Regions from separate parts of the Lacrimispora xylanolytica genome, predicted to be linked through region 3. Evidence: a T-box and tRNA genes for the amino acid it is inferred to sense, from the RefSeq annotation. Region 3 holds a T-box; the other regions hold tRNA genes.
The links. A T-box is a leader RNA that pairs with one kind of tRNA and senses whether it is charged. The one in region 3 lies ahead of leuS (leucine--tRNA ligase), so its partner is inferred to be a tRNA-Leu.

Region 1: it encodes a tRNA-Leu, which carries the amino acid that the T-box ahead of leuS (leucine--tRNA ligase) is inferred to sense. The anticodon was not compared.
Region 2: it encodes a tRNA-Leu, which carries the amino acid that the T-box ahead of leuS (leucine--tRNA ligase) is inferred to sense. The anticodon was not compared.

Annotation. Positions count from the first base shown of each region.
Region 1 is NZ_CP113524.1:732,526-740,072, reverse strand. It holds gene OW255_RS03565 (ABC transporter permease) at 1-252, opposite strand, end outside; gene OW255_RS03560 (peptide ABC transporter substrate-binding protein) at 581-2,515, opposite strand; gene OW255_RS03555 (serine hydrolase) at 2,637-3,416, opposite strand; tRNA gene OW255_RS03550 (tRNA-Arg) at 3,734-3,807, opposite strand; gene OW255_RS03545 (RraA family protein) at 3,896-4,603, opposite strand; tRNA gene OW255_RS03540 (tRNA-Arg) at 4,746-4,819, opposite strand; tRNA gene OW255_RS03535 (tRNA-Leu) at 4,849-4,934, opposite strand; tRNA gene OW255_RS03530 (tRNA-Val) at 4,958-5,030, opposite strand; tRNA gene OW255_RS03525 (tRNA-Asp) at 5,096-5,169, opposite strand; tRNA gene OW255_RS03520 (tRNA-Ile) at 5,199-5,272, opposite strand; tRNA gene OW255_RS03515 (tRNA-Thr) at 5,314-5,386, opposite strand; tRNA gene OW255_RS03510 (tRNA-Glu) at 5,393-5,464, opposite strand; tRNA gene OW255_RS03505 (tRNA-Asn) at 5,469-5,541, opposite strand; rRNA gene OW255_RS03500 (23S ribosomal RNA) at 5,634-7,547, opposite strand, start outside.
Region 2 is NZ_CP113524.1:3,749,390-3,756,936, reverse strand. It holds gene OW255_RS17485 (hypothetical protein) at 1-779, opposite strand, end outside; gene OW255_RS17480 (S8 family peptidase) at 1,466-3,139, shown strand; gene OW255_RS17475 (hypothetical protein) at 3,147-3,329, opposite strand; tRNA gene OW255_RS17470 (tRNA-Leu) at 3,542-3,621, opposite strand; tRNA gene OW255_RS17465 (tRNA-Lys) at 3,759-3,831, opposite strand; tRNA gene OW255_RS17460 (tRNA-Gln) at 3,835-3,906, opposite strand; tRNA gene OW255_RS17455 (tRNA-His) at 3,946-4,021, opposite strand; tRNA gene OW255_RS17450 (tRNA-Arg) at 4,053-4,126, opposite strand; tRNA gene OW255_RS17445 (tRNA-Gly) at 4,130-4,200, opposite strand; tRNA gene OW255_RS17440 (tRNA-Pro) at 4,243-4,317, opposite strand; gene OW255_RS17435 (methylated-DNA--[protein]-cysteine S-methyltransferase) at 4,760-5,221, shown strand; gene OW255_RS17430 (hypothetical protein) at 5,349-6,068, shown strand; gene OW255_RS17425 (ABC transporter ATP-binding protein) at 6,298-6,876, opposite strand; gene OW255_RS17420 (ABC transporter permease) at 6,880-7,547, opposite strand, start outside.
Region 3 is NZ_CP113524.1:2,652,979-2,660,525, forward strand. It holds gene OW255_RS12440 (DedA family protein) at 1-362, opposite strand, end outside; gene OW255_RS12445 (hypothetical protein) at 539-796, opposite strand; gene leuS (leucine--tRNA ligase) at 1,051-3,465, opposite strand; T-box leader at 3,556-3,804, opposite strand; gene OW255_RS12455 (CPBP family intramembrane glutamic endopeptidase) at 3,857-4,774, opposite strand; gene OW255_RS12460 (elongation factor G) at 4,925-7,027, opposite strand; gene OW255_RS12465 (hypothetical protein) at 7,183-7,547, opposite strand, start outside.

The DNA.
Region 1 (7,547 bases), 1.9 Mb from region 3:
GGCCCGATAAATTCTAGATACCCCAAGATCCCCATGAAGCAGATCCCCAAAGAAGCGGACAATCTGCACCGGAAGCGGATCAGAAAGCCCCATTTCCTTAAGCCCCACCTGAATCTGCTGGGGCGTCATCTTATCAAAGTTCTGAAAATATCCCTCTATCGGCATAAAACGAAGCAGGCAGAACACAACCGTTAAAATCACCGCAAGGGTTAGAAAGGAACGAGCAATACGCTTTGCTAAATATTTTACCATCAGCTTCCAGTCTCCTTTGTCCTTAAAATAAAAATACTCTCTGAAAAAGACGTAACATACCATACCTCTCTTTCAGACGGTATTTTTCCGCCGGACCAAAACACGTTTCGGCCCGGCGTATGAACTGTTTCTCACTAATTCTATGACTCTAAGTTTCTCTAATTTGTCTTTCGCTCCACTGTTTTACTGCCTTTCTGCTTTTCTGTTTCTCTGCTTTTATATTTCTCCACTTCTCTTTCTACGCATCTCTCTTTCTTCACTCTATTTTCTTCTGTCTATGCTCTTCTCTGTTTCCTTTTCTTAGTCAACATATCAACATAATTTATTCTTACTTTTCATTTGCCGCCCTGTTCGCCTTATACTCCTCCATAGAAACATAATGATCCAACAGATGCTGGCCCTTATACCTTAGATTAGACACCCCAAAAGGTGCATACTGCCCATCAAATACATCTAGCTTTGTTGCCACATATTTGCTTACCGAAATGCTATAGGGCAGGACAAATGCATGATTGATCAAACTGGCCTCCGCCTTTGCAAACGCCTCATACCTGGCGTTAATATCCACCTTAATCTCCTTTGCTGCATCCACGAGCTCAAAGTATTCCTTTGCCGCCTCTGCAGACGGTGTCCCCTCTTCTATGGCTTTAGCTATATTTCCATATTTATACCCCAGGTCATATCCGCTCTCACCTTTTGACTGATAAAATGGATCCGTCCAGGTTTCCGGATCTGCAAAGTCAGCGCCCCAGTTACATTTCATTAAAGCAAACTTCCCGCCTCTGCGCACCTCCGTTAAGAATCCGTCCGCAGGACCTGCCTCAACCACAATTTCAATAAAGTCCGTCCCAAGCAGACTCTCCATCTGCTGCTTCACGACCTGACACTCTTTATCCCAGTTGATTTCCGAAGGATTATATGGCATTAATACTTTAACCGGAAAGGTCACACCCAATGCGGAAAGCTCTTTCATTGCCTGATCCTTATATCCCCTTGCCTTTGCCTCATCAAATGTCTGGCTCAGGTTTTTCATTTCTCCAACCTCAGTATAATCCACGCCATCTGCATTATAAGTGAAATCCTTAGGAGTAATCGAAGAAAGCACAAAATCATCAGGAGCAGAAGGCTCTATGACCGCCACCTCCTTCGTCTTATTCAAACCGTAAAATAATGCTTTTCGAAAGCTTTCATTATTCACGGCCTTTCTCCAGTTCTCCGGCTCATACTGAGCATCAAACTGAGGATTGAAATTAAAGGAGTAGAAATAGGAGTAGCTGGTCTTTGGCCTTTCTCTGCTGACCAGATTCTTCGTATCCTCACCCTTTAGCCAGTCATCCAAGATATCCGCAGAGATTTCCGCATAATCCACCTCTCCCCGCTTTACCATCTCTGGCCCTATGGTATTATACTCTGCATTATAAATCTCCTGGATTTCATCTATGTAAACAGAAGCTGCATCATAATTTAAGGGATTCTTTTTCAATACATGCTTCTCCTGAGGAGAATACTCCTCCAAATAATAAGCACCATTGTAATACATCTTATCCGCCCCAGTACCAAATTCCTTCCCCAAAGATTCCAGCTGAGGTCCGTAAGCCGGCATATAAACAATATAGGCAAGAGAAGAAAGGAAATATGGAACCTCCTTATCCAAAGTATAAGTGAGGGTATGGGAATCCACTGCCTTTACACCAACCGTAGAAAAGTCCACAGTCTCCCACACCTTCCCATCCTTATCCGGCCCGCCTTTATAAACCTGGCCATTGTAATAATTCTCCGCATTGGCAATGATTCCAAAAAGATTCTGCACATTGGCACTTTCATTTTCCGGGGAAAGCTGATATTTCATAGCATCTACAAAATCCTGAGCCGTGACCTCTCCGACTGAAGCCCCCGTATGATCCACCCATTTGGCTTCCCTCAGCTTAAAGGTCCAGGTAAGAGAAGCATCGTCATAACTCCAATCCGTCGCAAGCCCAGGTTTAATCTTTCCCTTGCTGTCATACTCCACCAACGTATCAATACAGTTTGCCCCAATTTTATAATCAGCTTCCGAAGATGAAACCAGGTAGTTAAGAGTTGATGCCTCGGCCCCATATAATTTTGTATACACGGCGCCATCTTTGGTTTCTCCCCCCTTTGCTCCGTTTTCCTGGGCTCCTGCTCCCTTTTTCACAGTAGCCGTGGAACTGCACCCGCTTAAAACAATGGAAGCCCCAAGAACTGCACCTAAGGCAGCTGCTAATATCCTTCTTTTTCTCATTCATGTTCCTCCTTGTTATCTAAATATATATTCACCCTGAAACAGATTCATTTCTCAGGTGATCTTCTGTATTTCAATCACTTCATGATCTCATCATTCTACGTTTTATTTGTATACTCTTTTACAGGTTAAGCTCCTGATAAAGCTCCAATGAAATTTCCGCCATAAATCTCTCGAAACAAGGCGTATCCGTCTCATTCCCACAATAGCAAACAATAAAAGGAACCTTCCCATAAATAATTCCCACGTCATGGCTGATGCCAGTATCCTCTCCGGTCTTGTGGGCAATCTCCGGCCTGTCAGGAATTGCTTTTAAATAAAATGGTATTTTCCCAGAAAGCTGCTGATTCTTCATGATTGACACCATACGTTCACTGGCACACCTGCTGACCAGGTTTCCATGATATATCATGTTCAATAGCTGGCCTGTCTCTCCCGCTGTAATATAGTTTTGAATCCCCTGTCTTGATTTTTCCAGATCAAACATCTTCCTCTGCAGTACCGTCTTTTCAAATCCTAATCTGGAAATGGTCCCATTAATAGACTCCATCCCAATAAAATCAACTAAAACATTAGTAGCCGTATTATCACTGAAAATAATCATCAGTGTCACTAAATCCATAAGTGTCACCTGAATTCCATCATGAAGATAAGTCAGCGCACCACAGGAGGGCACACAATGTGCTCTTTTGATTTCAAACATCTGATCCGGCTGAAACAGCTCTCTCTCCAAACCTTCAAACACAGAAGCCATGACAAACAATTTAATGACACTGGCCGCCATCATCGGTGCCTGTTCGTGATACCTCATGGTTTCTCCTGTCACCAGATTTTCAAAATAAAAGCTAACTTTTCCTGGAAACTGCTCCAATCTTTTTACCATCTCTGCCTGAGTTAACATAAACGTCTCCCATCCGTTTCATTTAACCATTGATATAAAAAAAGAGGCACTGGACCCATTGTCTGCAGTTACCTCGTCGCACCTGAATTTTATATATCACTCTTATTTTAGTATAATAAAATTAACAAAAAAATCAAGTTATTTTTTACATAAGTTCTTCTTCAAGTTATAATTCTTTATTTTCACATAATCAATGAAATAAAAACTCAAATTATACTGCTCTTATATAATTTTACGCCTTATATTCTAAATCAATGAGTAAAAATAGGCATAAAAAAAGAACAGTCTATATATAACTTACAAACTGTTCTTTTCCATGCGCTGGACAAGATTCGAACTCGCGGCCTTCTGGTCCGTAGCCAGACGCTCTATCCAGCTGAGCTACCAGCGCATCCACTCACAACTGCTACTATACACCCATTTTATTTCTTTGTAAAGGAGTGAATTCCCGTCAAAACTGCCTGACTCTCTTAAAACCATCATCCCATTCGATCCTTCATCATATCAAGTACCCATTGGGGTGCCAGCTGTGGCAATTCCGTACCATTTTTCTTGGCTTCCCCATAAGCTTCAATGGTGCGTCTTCTCTTCGACTCATATGCCAGCTTTTCCTCTGCCATACTTAAGACCAACTCAATGTGTTCTCTCGGAATCACACACACTCCATCAGAATCACCTGCTACCAGATCACCAGGACAAACCTTGATTCCTCCACAAATAATTTCTGTATTAACATTTCCTTCTTCCTTTTTTATCGGTCCATTTGGCATAAAGCCTCTGCTATATACGGGAAATCCCAGTTCAATGTTTCCATCTCTGTCTCTCGTATATCCATCAACGACCATTCCCTGAAATCCCACCGCCTGGCATGCCGCCATAATGAGATCACCACAATATGCCTTACCCAGATAGCCCTTCCCATCTATCACCATAACATATCCTTCCGAAGATGTACTGTAGCTTGCCAGATGAATAGGAAAATTATCCCCTTCACTCGTCTCCACAGTCAAAGCAGTACCGACCATAGTCATTCCCCGGTCTACCGGCATGATCCCTGCATCCATACATCCACAGTTGGAGATTTCCAAACCGCTTTTCTTCACACCATCACATAAAAGAGCAACACCAAGCCTCTCTGCTCTCTCCAAATAACTTTTATCAATTAATTCTGCACAGCCATTTATCACAGCCTCTACCTCTTTTCTTAAGTTATTTACTCTACCCTACAGAAGGTCACATACCATATCTAATACATTTATAGCACAAAAAAAGCACCCTGTACAGGATGCTTTCCTTATGCGAACCCTTGTAAACAAGGGCCTTTCAGTACGTGCGTGAGAAGATTCGAACTCCCGACACCTTGGTCCGTAGCCAAGTGCTCTATCCAGCTGAGCTACACACACATATTCACTTAATTGCCTTATCAGGCAAATGCCGGCGACCGGAATCGAACCGGTACGGGAGGTAAGTCCCGCAGGATTTTAAGTCCTGTGCGTCTGCCAGTTCCGCCACGCCGGCATTCTCATGATTTCTCATGGAAATGGGACCTATAGGGCTCGAACCTATGACCCTCTGCTTGTAAGGCAGATGCTCTCCCAGCTGAGCTAAGATCCCATATGCAATTTGGTAAATAAATTATTTACCCGCTAAATAAAACTCTGTACATTGTTAGCACAGAACGACCCGGATGGGATTCGAACCCACGACCTCCGCCGTGACAGGGCGGCGCTCTAACCAGCTGAGCCACCGGGCCAGATTATCAAAAATTTAGTTCAGTGCTAGTGGACCTTCGGGGACTCGAACCCGGGACCGACCGGTTATGAGCCGGTTGCTCTAACCAACTGAGCTAAAGGTCCTAAACATAATAATCTGATAGATGTATTTAGTTTTTTTGTGAAGCCGATGATCGGACTCGAACCGATAACCTGCTGATTACAAATCAGCTGCTCTGCCAATTGAGCCACATCGGCATTCAATGACCCCAACGAGATTCGAACTCGTGTTACCGCCGTGAAAGGGCGATGTCTTAACCGCTTGACCATGGGGCCAAAGCTCCCCGAGTAGGACTTGAACCTACGACCCAACGGTTAACAGCCGTTTGCTCTACCGACTGAGCTATCGAGGAATATTGCTTTTCAGCAATCCTTGAGGCATATACCCTCAAAACCACACATTGTTATATATCTTTCATCCGTTCTTCCTCTTACCTAAACCAACCTGGTTAAGCCCTCGACCTATTAGTGACAGTCAGCTACACATGTTACCATGCTTCCACCTCTGCCCTATCTACCTCGTCGTCTTCAAGGGGTCTTACTCTTGCGATGGGATATCTCATCTTGAGGGGGGCTTCACGCTTAGATGCCTTCAGCGTTTATCCCTTCCCGACTTGGCTACTCTGCCATGGTGTTGATCACCAACAGATACACCAGAGGTCAGTCCATCCCGGTCCTCTCGTACTAAGGACAGCTCCTCTCAAATATCCTACGCCCACGCCGGATAGGGACCGAACTGTCTCACGACGTTCTGAACCCAGCTCGCGTACCGCTTTAATGGGCGAACAGCCCAACCCTTGGGACCTACTACAGCCCCAGGATGCGATGAGCCGACATCGAGGTGCCAAACCACTCCGTCGATGTGAACTCTTGGGAGTGATAAGCCTGTTATCCCCAGGGTAGCTTTTATCCGTTGAGCGATGGCAATCCCACTTTATACCACCGGATCACTAAGTCCTAGTTTCCTACCTGCTCGACCCGTCGGTCTCGCAGTCAAGCTCCCTTATGCCTTTGCACTCTTCGAATGGTTTCCGTCCATTCTGAGGGAACCTTTGAGCGCCTCCGATACACTTTCGGAGGCGACCGCCCCAGTCAAACTCCCCGCCTGACATTGTCCCCCAGCCAGGTAATGGCTGCAGGTTAGAAACCCAATATCGCAAGGGTGGTATCCCAACATCGGCTCCTCAAAGACTGGCGTCCTTGATTCACTGCCTCCCACCTATCCTGTACATGCAATACCGAATCCCAGTATCAAACTAGAGTAAAGCTCCATGGGGTCTTTCCGTCCTGGCGCAGGTAACCAGCATCTTCACTGGTATTTCAATTTCACCGGGTGCATTGTTGAGACAGCGCTCAAATCATTACGCCTTTCGTGCGGGTCGGAACTTACCCGACAAGGAATTTCGCTACCTTAGGACCGTTATAGTTACGGCCGCCGTTTACTGGGGCTTAAATTCAGAGCTTCGCGTTGCCGCTAACCCCTCCTCGTAACCTTCCAGCACCGGGCAGGCGTCAGCCCATATACCTCACCTTTCGGTTTTGCATAGACCTGTGTTTTTGCTAAACAGTTGCTTGAGCCTATTCTCTGCGGCCTGATTTCTCAGGCACCCCTTATCCCGAAGTTACGGGGTCATTTTGCCGAGTTCCTTAACAATGCTTCTCCCGCCGGCCTTAGGATTCTCTCCTCATCCACCTGTGTCGGTTTACGGTACGGGCACATATTACACAATAGCGGCTTTTCTTGACAGCCCCTACAGAGACTTCCCTACTTTTGTTCGGTACGCGTCACACCTTCCTGTTGCTAAGCGGATTTGCCAACTTAACCAGTCCAATGCTTGCCCCGGTCTTTTCATTCCCGGGTTCTCTCTCGGTTCTGTGTCCCCACAGTTCTGATAATATGCGGTACAGGAATTTCAACCTGTTGTCCATCGACTACGTCTTTCGACCTCGCCTTAGGCCCCGACTTACCCAGAGCAGATCAGCTTTACTCTGGAAACCTTAGATATTCGGCCTGGAAGATTCTCACTTCCATCTCGCTACTCATTCCGGCATTCTCTCTTCTTAACACTCCACATCTCCTTACGGTAATGCTTCAGCGCGGTAAGAATGCTCCTCTACCAATGTATCATACGATACATTCCACAGCTTCGGTGTCGTGTTTTAGCCCCGGACATTTTCGGCGCAAGACCTCTCGACTAGTGAGCTATTACGCACTCTTTGAATGTGTGGCTGCTTCTAAGCCAACATCCTAGTTGTCTCTGAAATCTCACATCCTTTTCCACTTAACACGCACTTTGGGACCTTAGCTGGTGGTCTGGGCTCTTTCCCTTTTGACTGCCCAACTTATCTCGTGCAGTCT
Region 2 (7,547 bases), 1.1 Mb from region 3:
CTTGTAGAGTTGTTGGTAAAGATACTCTGATCCGGCTCTATGTATGTAAGCATCATATTGAGATTCCGCTTTACAGGCACATAATAGGAATCATCACCCGTTGCAAGAGCCAGCATAATCATAGCGTTATTGTTTACTAAATTGTATCCCCCAGCAGAACGTTCCGCATATTCTCCATCCTCATTACAGTCGCAAAATTCCACCATAAATACTTCCGCGCCTTTTTGAAAGGATTCATCCCCAGTGATGGAAGTAAGCATTTGAAGAACAGAAGCAATGGCCCAGCGGTGGTTAGGAGTATGAAATCCACTTCCAATCATTGCCTTTCCGCCCTTAATCAAAATGGCTTCCATCGTATCTTTCAAAGGAACCAGTAAATCCATTTGAACCGGACTTTCTATTTCATTTTCTAATAACCGCTTTACATACAAATATGCAGGCAAAAGCCCGTCCAGGCAGAAAGCAGTATCCGCTCCGGAATAAAAGTTGCAGTTAATGAGGTCAAAAAATCCATTTTCTCTCTGACCTCTTTTTATGTAATCCAGGGCAATGGTAATTCTGCTATAGATGTCCTTGCTTCCATAATAACGGCTCTGGCTGTTTAAGAAGCTTGCAGTCATATTTGTAACCTGGAAGATGGCATATTTAGGCTCTACCAGACCGTCATGGTCTCTGAATCCTCCATAGAATTCACTGGAAGGGTCTGTAACCTGAAAATGGATTACCTGAGAGACCCAAAGGTCACAGTCCCATAGAATTTTTTCATAATGTTTTTTCATAAAAGCTCCATTCTCCGCATGCTGCGGCTTCATGATGTCCAATATTCCCATTGTATCATGATGAAAAAACAGCAACAACTCGGTTATTGCCAACCTGCTTTAAAAATCTCCTGATAATTGCGGTCCATAACATAGAGGAAGCCGGCAAAATTACTTTGCCGGCAGGTATGAAAAAAAGTCTATTTAAAAGGTCACATGGGCCTGTTTTCAGATATTAATATAAGAAAAAAGTGTGTCTAATATTTGATAGAATTATGAAGAGTTTGTGAAACCAGAATATTTAAAACTAATGAAATAGTTTGTAAAAAAAGACGAAAAAAATCATCATATGGGGAAGGGATGCAGAATTTGATACTTTTATGAAAAATAAGGGGAAATGTATGCTTTTGGAAAAAGACAATAAAAAATGGAGCACCGCAGGATTGGGGAAATACGGCACTCCTAAGAAGAGTTATATAAATTATAACGCAAGAAATCGTTTAAGTAAAGTAAAATAAGTAAATTTTTATCTTTTTAATAAAAAAATTTGTAAATAAAAGTTATTTACGCCTAAATAAAATGAATAGTGATGTTTGTACCATATTGCCGTTATATTCTAAGGCATTGGTTGAATTCTTCTGCTCATATCCGACGGTTCACCGCATAAACTGTATCATATCTTCCTTTAAAAGACAGGAGGCTGATGCATGGAGAAGATTCTGGACAATCGATTTTATGATTTTATTATCAATAATGCATTGATACCCACCTATAATACAGGCGATAACATTACACCCGTTAATGATTTAACTTCCCTGGTTCATATTCCAAAGGACCAGATGGAGCCATGTGATCTGGGAAAAAATTCTTATCATTTGTTTCCTGCTTTATTCACTTTAGAATCCACCGTAAGCTGTGATGAGCCTGATGTAAAAGCACTACAGGAAATTCAGGATACGACTATGTATGGAAGAGGTGTTCTTGTAGGTGTGGTGGATACGGGAATTGATTATCGTCATCCCGTCTTTACGCACAATGATAGGACCACCAGAATCATTTCTATCTGGGATCAGACGCAGGAAGGAAGTGTACCACCAAGAGGATTTACTTTTGGTGCAGAATACACTAGAGAACTGATTAACTTTGCTTTAATCTCAGATCAGCCACTGACTCTGGTTCCATCTGTGGATACCATAGGTCATGGAACTGCCATTGCAAGTATTATGGCAGGCCGTCGGGATGATGCCCATAATTTTGCAGGGATTTCCCCAGAGGCAGATTTGGTCGTTGTCAAATTAAAGGAGGCTAAGGCGAATTTAAAAGAAGTATTTTTTGTCCCTCAAAATGCTCTCTGCTATCAGGAATCAGATATCATGCTTGGTATCCGCTACCTGACAGGTGTGGCAAGCCGGTTAAACCGTCCTATTGTCATTTGTCTGGCATTAGGCAGCAGCCAGGGCGGTCATGATGGGAGAGGGCCTTTAAGTTCGTATCTGGACTATCTGGTACAGCTTCCGCGGACAGGTGTGGTCGTATCGGCTGGCAATGAGGGAAATAATCAGAGACATTATTATAACAGAACAGACATTGCTCCTTTCTATAATAGCTTTCAGCTTTCTGTGGGAAGAATTGACCAGGAATTTATGATGGAAATCTGGCCCTACATACCTTCCAGTCTATTTATAGAGATTACAACACCTACCTATGAAACCTCTCAGATCATAAATCCAACCGTAGAAGGATGTCAGAGAATTACATATCAGACGGTCAATGGAGAGATTTGGGTAAATAATATATTATTTGAGGAAGAGACAGGAGATCAGCTTATACTGCTGAGATTTCGAAATATTCCATCTGGAACATGGTATTTCAGAGTTGGAAGTATGACAGGGGAGCCATTTTCATTTCATTGCTGGCTTCCGTCAGGCAATTTAATATCAAATGAGACCTTCTTTATAAACTCTGACCCCAATACAACCATTACAGCAGCCGGTGATTCGGCACATCCTTTAACAATCACAGCATATAATCAGCAAACTGGGGAAATTCTCCTGGAATCAGGAAGAGGGTATACGAGACTTGGTATAGTGAAACCAGATATTGGTGCACCTGGCTACCGGATTCCCTGTGCCATACCAGAAGGCCGGTATGGGACCATCACTGGAACTGGGGCAGCAGCAGCTCATACAACTGGAGTAGCTGCCACTATCATGGAGTGGGCCTACAGCAAAGGTAATTATACTGCTGTAACAGGGAATCAGGTTAACCGTCTGATCATCAGGGAAGCAGCCCGTGACGAAAATCAGACGTATCCCAACAATATTTGGGGGTACGGAAAGCTGGATCCCAGTGAAATGTACAAACGGTTATTAAGCCAGTAACCGCTTTTTACTTCCTGTGTTCCAGCTCTTCCCGGATTCTGGGCTTGATCCCTCTTCGATTCATCTCCTTTAGAATGTTTTCGAATTCTCCGGGGGGAGCAGAGGGGGCTTTGATTTCCATGCTTGCGGCTTGTAGCTGGTCAAATTCATCGGCCCACTGTTTCTCGGTTTTCTTTACTCGATGTTTCAAATTATCACCTCCCAGAAAATTATATAACGATTGTAAAGCCGCAATAAGGATTAAGCTATATGAAAATATTTCCATATTTTTACAACGATTAATATTTAATTTTTCTTTTCCTATATTATAATAGGAAGGGATTAACTAATCCAACCAATAAAAAAACACCGGAACCCCTTGTGTTTACAAGGAAATCCGGTGTTTTCACCGTTTACCTGACATGCGGGTAACAGGACTTGAACCTGCACGGTATCCCACCAGAACCTAAATCTGGCGCGTCTGCCAATTCCGCCATACCCGCTGACAACAATATAGATGATACCATTGGAAGTAGAAATTGTCAAGAATTATAAATTGTAATTATAAAAATAGGGTGAGAGAGGAGTTTAGGGAAAGAAAAAACGGACTCTGTCAATAGAATCCGTCTTTCTTTATTCATGAGACACCGGGGACTCGAACCCCGGACAACTTGATTAAAAGTCAAGTGCTCTACCACCTGAGCTAGTATCCCATACTGGGCTAGTTGGATTTGAACCAACGAGTGCAGGAGTCAAAGTCCTGTGCCTTACCGCTTGGCGATAGCCCAATTAAAACTCCTGATAAAAAAAAATTCCCTATAAGGGAAAGGTGAGTACAGGGATTCGAACCCTGGGCCTCCAGAGCCACAATCTGGCGCGATAACCAACTTCGCCATACCCACCATAATTCCACATCTTGGTTAGAAATGTGAAACGAGCCTGAAGGGATTCGAACCCCCGACCCACGGCTTAGAAGGCCGTTGCTCTATCCAACTGAGCTACAGACTCAAAAGCGGGTGATGGGAATCGAACCCACGTATCTAGCTTGGAAGGCTAGTGTTCTACCATTGAACTACACCCGCAAAAGTGTTTGAGAGAATATAACTTTTACAGTTTTATCTCAGTCGGGGTGACAGGATTCGAACCTGCGACTTCCTGGTCCCAAACCAGGCGCTCTAGCCAAGCTGAGCCACACCCCGAAGGTAATTCGCGTTTTTGTTTTTCGCTGTTCATCAGCAACGCAAGAGTTATTATATCTGATGGCAATACTTTTGTCAACAATAATTTAGAAAAAAATTCAAATTATTTAAAAAGCTTGAATTTACGTGGTTTTTTGAGGATTTTATCCCAGAAAAGGGAGGAACCGGCAGAACCAATTTCTTGTTCCTGCCGGTTGAGTATGAAAAATAAAAAGTCAATATTAAAAGGTGGGGTCCTTTACATTTATTAGTATATCTGGAAATTGTGACGGAAGTTTGACCTGCGCATAAACATTTCATAAAGATTCGAAAGGAATTATAAGAAATGTTTAAAAACAAATGGATGAATTGCCTGATATGGGAATTTCAGTAGTATTTTAAGGCACCTGTGATATAATGAAACCAGAGAATAAATGGACGAGAGAGAAAGGGGATGTTACTTATGAAATACTGGGACACCATGGAAAGCAGAGTAGGAGCTCTTACTATAATATGCGATGAAGAAGCAATTACCGGGCTGGAATTTTTGGTGAAAGAGCCTTTGGAAGGGATTAAAAAAAGAACCCCTTTGTTGGAACGGGCAGCGCTTCAGCTGGAAGAATATATGGATGGGAAGAGAAAATCATTTGATCTGCCTCTTAAGCCGGAGGGCACGGAATTTCAAAAGAAGGTCTGGAATGCTCTGTTAGACATCCCTTATGGGGAAACCAGAAGCTACAAGGATATTGCGGTAGCCATTGGAAATCCCAAGGCATGCAGGGCAGTAGGAATGGCCAATAATCGCAATCCTATTTCAATTATAATTCCATGTCACCGAGTCATTGGTGCAAATGGCAGTTTGGTTGGCTACGGAGGCGGACTTCCTATTAAGATAGAGCTGCTTAACCTGGAAACTGGCAAATAAGTTGGTAAAATTATTAAGAATTTTTGGGGTTTCTTTCAGTTCCTTTAATCCCCTATACTTTTCTTTTTTTCCATGATATAATTCAGAGCGTCACCGGAAATAAGACTGATTATAAGGAGTGATTAACATGAGAAGAAAAAATTTGTTGGCAGTGATTGCCCTGGCCATGACAGTGATGATAGCAGCTACCGCCTGTGGATCTAAGAATAATACAAAGCAGCAGGAATCTTCCAAAGAAGCTTCCGCTACGGTAGCATCTTCTGAAACTAAGGCAGGGGAGACAAAAGAAGGAGAAACCAGTGGATCTGAAGCAGCAAGCGATGATACACAGGAAGGTGAGACTGAGGAGACCACAGCTTATGTGCAGGTAACCTCTGCAGATGCTGGAAGCATCAATTCCGGCGTATTTACCTCAGTATCAGGAAAATATCAGATTACACCTCCTGCTAACTGGAGTGTAGATGAAGATGGAGATGAGAGCGTAGCCTCATTTACCTCACCCAATGGAAACGATATTCTGGAAGTTACTTATGTAGAAGGTGACGACGCAGACGGTGCAAGAGAGGTTTATCCTGCAACCATGGAAGAGTATAAGAAGCTGGTTGACCGTGGAGACGATATGGAATTTGTTCGCTATAACGTTGAAAATGGAAGCAACGGAAGCCAGAAATTCGATTACGCAGTCCGCTATAAGAATGCACAGGATGGAGTTCGTTATTTTGCTATCAGCGGTTCCTATGATGCAGCAGCAAAGAAGTATATCAGTGCAGCAGGCACCATTGAGTCTGATGACAAGGCAGTAATCGATCAGGTGGAAGCAGCAATTAAGACCTTAAAGCTGAAATAAGACCAGGTTTTACTAAACAGCTCTGCAAGTAAATGAATAAAATTTCTTTTAATAATACTAAATCAAATACCCCTATACAGGTCCATAAAGACAAAGTCCTGTATAGGGGTATTTTGTGTTTTCCTATTAGTTCTGATTATCCTGTTAATTATGTTTTCCCCTTAATTAATGTTTTTATATTGTTATTTCACTAACATCACACTTCATTGGAACTATGGATTTTTATTTGTCATACGTGGATCAAAGTTCCATCAAATAGGGCCGCATCTTCTGAATGATGGGTGCTTATAATTACCAGCTTATCTCTGGTACAAGTCTTGATATAGCGAATTACCTTTTCTTTTGTCCCATGGTCAAGTCCGGTAAATGGTTCATCCATTAGTATTACATCAGAAGGAACAAATAAGGCTCTTCCAATGGCGACCCGCCGCTTCATGCCACCGCTTAAGGTGGACACAGGCCGTAGAAGAGACTCTTCCGGCAGAAGATTTAGAAGTATTTCCTTTGCTTTTTCTCTATGCTCTCTGGAGTAGCCAGGAACTGTCATGATCAGGTTTTCCATGGGCGTAAATTCCTCGCAGAGACGGTCTTCCTGAAACACAGCAGACATTTTTATTCCAACAGGAATATGAACAAAGCCAGAATCCGCTTTTAAAAGTCCTAAAAGAATCTTTAAAAATGAGGTCTTTCCAGAGCCCGATGGACCCATAAGGCAGTAAACGTTACCGGAATGAAGGGATAAGTTCACATCAGAAAGAACGGAACGACCATCAAAGGATAAACATAAATCTCTTATGTTCAGTTCCATATGCTAATCCTCCTTCCTTCTATTTACGACGACGGCAGGAGCTGCCAGGGATAAGAGCCATAAAAACAGGGATTCAAAGGCAGCGCTGATTACGAGAATTACCAGTGTCCAGGCAAATAAGTCAGCAGTGCTTAGATAAATCTTTGCCATATATAGCTTTTCTCCAATGGAATGATCCGGAACCCCGATGACTTCAGCGGCAATTCCTGATTTAAAGCTCATTCCAAGTGCCACCCGGCAGCCGCCAATCAGATGAGGAAGGAGAGCGGGGCGGTATATGTAAAATAACTTCTTAACACGCGGCATCTGAAATACTCTTGCCATTTCCAGAAGCTTTTTATCCGCACTGCGAAAGCCTGCCATGGTATGGAGATAGATCATGGGAAATACCACCAAAAAGGCAATAAACAGGGACAGGTTTTCTGATCCGATCCAGATTAGCGCCAGTATAATAAAAGACGCCACGGGCACAGACTTTAAAAATAACATGGGCGGCTCTAAGAAGTCTTCCAGAAGGGGAAAACGAAAAGCAGCGCCTCCGGTCACCATGCCAGCTGCAAAAGAGAGGAAAAAACCAAGACTGATTTTTCCAAAGGAAAAAGCTATGGTCTTCCAGAACTCCATGGTAAGAATCTGTGACAGCAGCGACTGAAGAACCTCCAAAGGGCCTA
Region 3 (7,547 bases):
GGAACGCATCTGCAAAACAACACGGAATACTTCCCCTTTTTCTGAAACCATTCAGAGGATTTATAAATATCATCTTTTTTAAATCCAAGAAACCTTCCTACTCTGGTATCTACCAGAGCAGCCAGCCTATCTTCTGAGATAAAGCGGCCGATGCCATAAAGCCCAAGGGAACCTACCACAGACAGGATCGTAGCGTCTAAAATGACACCAGGTACTGTCATGGCTGACTGAGTCGTCATAAGCCCTGCAAAGGTAAGCACAAGTTCCGAAGGAACAAAAGGGAAAATGTTTTCCAGTACTACAAAAACCATGATCGCAAGATATCCATAATGATTCATGGCCTGAACAATAAATTGATCCATTTGAATGCCTTTCTATGAATAAGGACATTATCAGCCATATTTCTATGACATAATGTCCTTATTGAATGTTATTTGATGAAATGCAAGTAAACATTTCAAACGATATTCCAAGTATATGCTACCGGGAATCAATAGTCAAGGCTTAATGGATCGATATGGCAATGATACCCTATCCCTTAATTCTCATTTAACAGGCCAAACAGCTCCTTCTCATCGCAATACATACCGCTTCTGGAAAAATCATCAACCAATTTATTTATCATATAAAGCTGAGCTTCTTTATCCCATTTGCTAAGTTCATTTCTTATCATGTCAAGTCCGCCTTGCTTTGCTCTGTAACGATCCTTTAGACACTCAAAATAGTATTCGTATTGATTGACAAAATATTTATTACTTACATCCTTCATCTTCTCCAAGTCCTGTAATGTTTTCATTCGTACCCTCCCACATGTTTACATATTAAATGAAATCAAACGTATGTTATCCGGATTTTAATGCAATCCTTGACAGCCAGTTCAATTATACTTCCTATCTTATTTTCATGCAATAATTTCCTAAAAAATGCCAAAAATTTTACAGTACCCCTTGAGACTCAAAGAAAAATAAGGCAAAAAACAAGGACATCTTAAGCCATATGCTTACAGCTTAAAATGTCCTTATCTCATAAATGACGTTCTATCTCTGATGATTATTTACAAACAATATTGATGATTCTGCCTGGAACGTAAATTTCTTTCACAATGGTTCCTGTCATCTTATCAGCGATTAATTCCTTGCCTGCTAAAATTGCATCTTCCTTTGATACGTCAGCCGGAAGCGTTACTAAGGCTCTTGTCTTACCATTTACCTGTACTGCGATTTCAACTTCATCATCTTTCATGGCTTCCTGGTCACATTCCGGCCACTGAGCATGGAAAACAGAATCGGTTCCGCCAAGCTGTCTCCATAATTCTTCTCCGATATGAGGTGCAAATGGAGCAAGAAGAACCACAAAGGTCTTAAGAGACTCTTTATCAATGCCACCCGTTTTCTTCGCAAGCTCGATAAATTTGTTGTTGTATTCCATAAATCCGGATATGACTGTATTTAAGTTAAACTGGTTAAATCTCTGGTCAATATCAAAGATCAGCTTATTGCGAAGGCGGATCATCTCTCTGGTTGGCTCTACATCCTTTGTACTGCTTTCAGAAACCAGATTCCAGAAACGATTTAAGAAACGGCTCACACCCTCGATACCTCTGTCATCCCATTCTGCATCAAGCTCTGGCGGACCAACGAAAAGCTCATACATACGAAGGGAGTCACAGCCATAATCACGAACCAGCTCATCAGGAGAAACCACATTTCCCTTTGACTTGCTCATCTTAATGCCGTTCTTACCGGTAATCATACCCTGGTTGAACAGCTTTACAAACGGCTCATCAAAATCTACCACTCCGATGTCATTTAAGAATTTAGTGTAGAAACGGGAATACAGAAGATGAAGCACAGCATGCTCCACTCCACCAATATACATATCTACTGGAAGGTATTTGTCTGCTCTTTCTCTGGATACCAGCTCCTTGTCGTTGTGGCTGTCTACGTAGCGAAGGAAATACCAGGAAGAACCAGCCCACTGAGGCATGGTATTGGTCTCTCTTTTTGCTGCGCCGCCGCACTGAGGACAAGTGGTATTTACCCACTCCTCAATATCTGCCAGAGGTGATTCACCAGTTCCGGTAGGCTGATAGCTTTCTACCTCTGGTAAGGTAAGGGGAAGCTGATCTTCCGGCACCGGCACATTGCCGCAGTGCGGGCAGTGAATGATGGGAATTGGCTCGCCCCAGTAACGCTGTCTGGAGAATACCCAGTCACGAAGCTTGAAGTTTACGGTTTTCTTGCCAAGGCCTCTTTTTTCGATCATGGCAGGAGCTTCTTTTTTAAGAACAGAAGATTCCATTCCATTCCATTCTCCGGAATTGATCATGATTCCGCTGGCATCGGTATAAGCTTCTGTCATGTTTTCGATTTCTTCACCGTCTTTTGCAATGACCTGAACAATAGGAATCTCAAATTTCTTTGCAAATTCAAAATCTCTGTCATCATGAGCCGGTACACACATAATAGCGCCGGTACCATAATCAGCAAGGACGTAATCAGAAAGCCAGATTGGCACCTTGGCACCGTTTAAAGGATTGATGGCATAGCTGCCTGTAAAGACGCCTGTCTTTTCTTTGTCCTGAAGACGGTCTACGTTGGATTTCATGGAAGAATCATAAATATATGCTTCTACCGCTTCCCTTTTCTCTGGAGTGGCAAGGGAAGCAGCAAGTGCATGCTCTGGTGCCAATACCATAAAGGTAGCACCAAATAAGGTATCAGGTCTTGTGGTATATACGGTAATGGCGTCCTCTTTTCCCTCTACCTTGAAATCGATTTCAGCACCATAGGATTTGCCGATCCAGTCAGACTGCATCTTTTTAACCTTATCAGGCCAGTCAAGCTTATCTAAGTCATTTAACAATCTGTCTGCATAAGCAGTGATCTTTAACATCCACTGTCTTAAGTTCTTCTTCGTTACAGCCGTTCCGCATCGTTCACAGCTGCCGTTTACTACTTCTTCGTTGGCAAGACCTGTCTTACAGGAAGGACACCAGTTGATCGGGAATTCCTTTTCATAAGCCAGTCCTTTTTTAAACATCTGAACAAAGATCCACTGGGTCCACTTATAGAATCCCGGATCCGTCGTATTCACTTCCATATCCCAGTCATACACTGCTGCAATTTCATTGATCTGGCGTTTGATATTGGAAACGTTTTCTGCTGTAGACTTTGCTGGATGGACTCCCATCTTAATCGCATAATTTTCCGCAGGAAGTCCAAAGGCATCCCAGCCCATGGGATGAATGACATAATGTCCTTTTAAAATCTGATAACGGCTCCATACATCAGAGATTACATATCCTCTCCAGTGACCTACGTGAAGGCCGCTGCCTGACGGATACGGAAACATATCCAGACAATAATATTTCGGTTTTTTTCCATCATTCACATTAATAGGGGCTTTTGCCCAGTTTTCCCGCCATTTCTTTTCAATGGCGCTATGGTTGTAAGATGCTGCCATAACATTTCCTCCTTTTAACAAGGGATAACCCTTTCATCTGATGCCTGGGGAACCAATAAAAAAAGCGCCTCAGGCCATCTAAAAATCAGCCATAGAGACGCAGGTTCATCCGCGTGGTACCACTCTATTTCATACAATACTCGTATGCTCTCAAACGGATATGAGCTTCATATCCTCCCGCTATAACGGTCGGGTGTCCGGCAATACCTACACAAAAAATGTTTTTCCTTCAGTATGCTACTCAAAGGCGAGTTCGGCTGTCCTCCCCAACCGGCTCTCACCTGCCGCCGGCTCTCTGCATGTTTCAGACCGCTTACTATTCCTAATCACTGTATTTATGCTAACTGTAAATGTAACATAATTGGAGAATTGTGTCAACCGAATTTTACCGTTACCCTGATATCTGCGAAAGAACAAAGGTTACAGTAGAAATCAGAAAAAAGAAAATCATTCCGAAATTTAAGAATAAGATTCGAACACTCCCCTTCCCCCAGGTCTCGTAAGGTCCTGACTGAAAGATAAGATTTTTACGGTTCTGGAAGAATACTACGATTCCGGCAGCTACTGCCATAAGCATGATAAGAGAATAAAAAGCAATCAGCCATGGAACCTCCTGAACCTTTAACCCAACGATGGAACCAATAAAATTGATTGCCATATGAAAAAGGATTGTATAACGGAGTCTTCCCGTCCGTATATAAATATATGCAAATACAATGCCAAGAAAAAATGCATAAAAGAACTGATAAAAATTGCCATGGCTCAGTCCAAAGATAAACGCTGATACGAGTATGGCTGCTTTGTCACCATATAACCGAATCCGGTCAATTAAAATCTTACGGAACAGAATTTCTTCAAATACAGGTGCCATCACTACCATAACGGCAAAAATAGCCCAGCCGCTTAAACCGTTTAAGATCTCCTCCACAGGATTTATCATGGGCCTTCCCTGCAGAACTGAAATAACCTTCATCAATGCCAGCCCAATGAGATTCCCAAGATATAAGGCGCTTATACAGATCAAAAAGCCTGCAAGCAGCATTTTCCGGCTGGCTCTTTCTGAATTCGCTCTTTGAGCCACAGGCATATCCCGGATGATCAGGTACGATATGGCACCTCCCACCACATAATTAGCCAAAGAACTAAAGAATACGTACCAGTTACCCAAGGGAATATTAATTCCAAATATTTGCAATACCCCTACGACGGTTCCAAAACCAAGCTGTAACAAAAGAGTTGTGGCTATGAATGCTCCGTACCCGATGCCGATTCTGGAAAATGCTTTTACTATCATTTTTTTGTTTTCCAATTTTGCTTCTACCTCCTGCTAATTAAAAATAGTTTATCACAGCCAAGGAAAAAGCGCAATTCTGCAGAGGAATCAAAATCTATAAAGTACAGCAGGAGGCGGCATAAATATGCCGCCTCCTAATTAAATAATTCTTAGGATTTTATTGATTTATACCGTTCCCTTATCAACCTTTGCTGCCCGCTCTTCCACCTCTTTCTTCTGGATATCACCAGGCGCAAGTTCGTAACGGCTGAATTCATATTCGAAGGTACCCATTCCGCCGGTCATGGACCGAAGGTCTGTATTATAACCAAACATCTCGGAAACCGGTATATCCGCTTCGATGATCTGTTTTCCGTGATGATCGGAATTCATGCCAAGCACACGGCCTCTTCTGCGGTTTAAATCTCCCATAACGTCTCCTGTAAATTTATCAGGAACTCTTACTTTCAGGGAAGCGATGGGTTCTAACAGAACAGGATTTGCATCCATAAAGCCTTTTTTAAAGGCCATGGTTGCCGCCATCTTAAAGGCCAGCTCTGAGGAGTCTACAGGATGATAGGAACCATCAAGAAGCGTTGCCTTGATGCCAACCACCGGATACGCTGCCAGCGGGCCTTTTTGCACGCATTCTGCCACGCCCTTTTCAACAGCCGGGAAATAGTTTCTCGGCACCGCTCCGCCAAAGACTGTCTCTTCAAAGATATATGGCTTTTCCAGATCACCGGAGGGTTCAAAGGACATCTTAACATCTCCATACTGTCCATGTCCTCCGGACTGCTTTTTATATTTCCCCTGAACTTCCACTTTTTTACGTATGGTCTCCCGGTACGCAAATTTAGGCTTGCTCAGTTCAATCTCTACTTTATAACGGTTTAACAGCTTGCTTACTGCTACTTCAAGCTGCTGGTCTCCGATGGCATATATAAGGGACTGACGGTTCTCTGTATCATTAACCACCTTTAAGGTCCAGTCTTCCTCTGTGAGCTTTGATAGGGCGTTGGATACCTTATCATCATCACCCTTTGTTTTCGTCTTGTAACGCATATAAGTATAAGGAGTTGAAATCTCTGGCTTATGGTATACAATAGGCGCAGAACGAAGTGCTATGGTATCTCCTGTCTGAGTCACATTAAGCTTAGAAACGGCTCCGATGTCTCCTGCTTTTAACTCAGAAACTTCAATGGCTTCCTTTCCTCTTAACACATACAGTTTTCCGATCTTCTCCTCAGAATCCTTGTTGACGTTAAATATAACGGAATCAGGTTTTAATGTGCCGGTACAGATTTTAAGAAGAGAGTATTTACCGATAAAAGGATCCACAATGGTCTTAAATACCCGTGCCGATAAGGATACGTTGTCATTGTACTTGGCCGTGAACCGTTCTCCTGTGGAAATATCCACGCCAATGCATTCGTAGTGATCCGGCGATGGGAAGTATTTGTCAATTGCCTGAAGCACCATCTTGGCTCCCTGGGCGTAAAGACCTGATCCTAACATGACCGGAACAATATTACCTTCTGTCACATGCTCTCTCAATGCAGATGAAATCTCATCCAGTGTGAATTCATCTCCTGTAAAATAACGCTCCATGTATTCTTCGCTTGTTTCAGCCACCGCTTCCATAAGAGCTTCACGGGCTATTCCCAAGTTCTTCTGACTGTATTCCGGAATCTCACATTCCACATAGTCACTGTTGGTCGTGAACCGTCTTCCGGCCATTTTTACCACATTGACAAAACCTATGAACTTTTCATTTTCACGAATGGGAAGATGGAACGGTGCTATCTTCCTTCCAAATTCCTTTTCCAGCTTTAGTAACAGTTCCCTGAAACTCGCCTGGTCGTCATCCATATTGGTTACAAAGAAAAGCCTTGGAAGCTTGTACTTCTCACACATCTCCCATGCCTTATATGTACCAACTTCGATTCCTGCTTTGCAGTTTACTACAATCACGGCTGCATCCGCCACACTGATGGCCTCTTCAACCTCTCCAACAAAATCAAAATACCCGGGAGTATCAAGTAAGTTGACCTTTATTGGCCCATCTTCTCCTTCATACTCCAAAGGAATCAGAGAAGTGGAGATAGAAAACTGTCTCTTTGTCTCTTCTTTGTCATAATCGCTGATGGTATTACCGTCGACGATTTTACCCATTCTGCCGATGGCTCCGGTCACGAACGCCATTGCTTCTGCCAGGGTGGTTTTACCGGCTCCCCCGTGCCCGAGTAAGGCGACGTTACGGATCTGTTTGGTTCCATACACGTTCATAAACATTCCTCCTGTTCCGTATTTAAGTCTATGATAATATTTTACTAAAAATGTCGTATAATTGCAAGCATGTCATGCAATTTGTACAATTATTTTTCGACATTTTTCTTTTTATACAAAAGAAAAGAGGGCTCAGCCCTCTTTCTCCGTCAATCCTATTCATAAAAGCTTTTATCCAGCTTTCCACTTGATTCAAAATAATAGTATGTCTGCCCTACATAAGCTGGGCCCGTGACCATATGGCCGTCCTTCTCAAAATAATACCAGTCATTGCCCACCTGCTGCCACCCGGTTACCATATAACCGTCCTGATCAAAATAATACCATATATTATCCACTGCACTAAAACAACCTTTTGCATAGGAACCGTCACTGTTTTTAAGTTTCCAGCCGTCCTGTTCCTGCTGCCACTCACACCACGAAACTACAGAGTCTGTCTGAGCCATTGCCTCAATCTGTACAGGGGACCCAGGAATCCATATCATGGCTCCAATAAAGAGCGCACAGCGTGTCCCGTAGG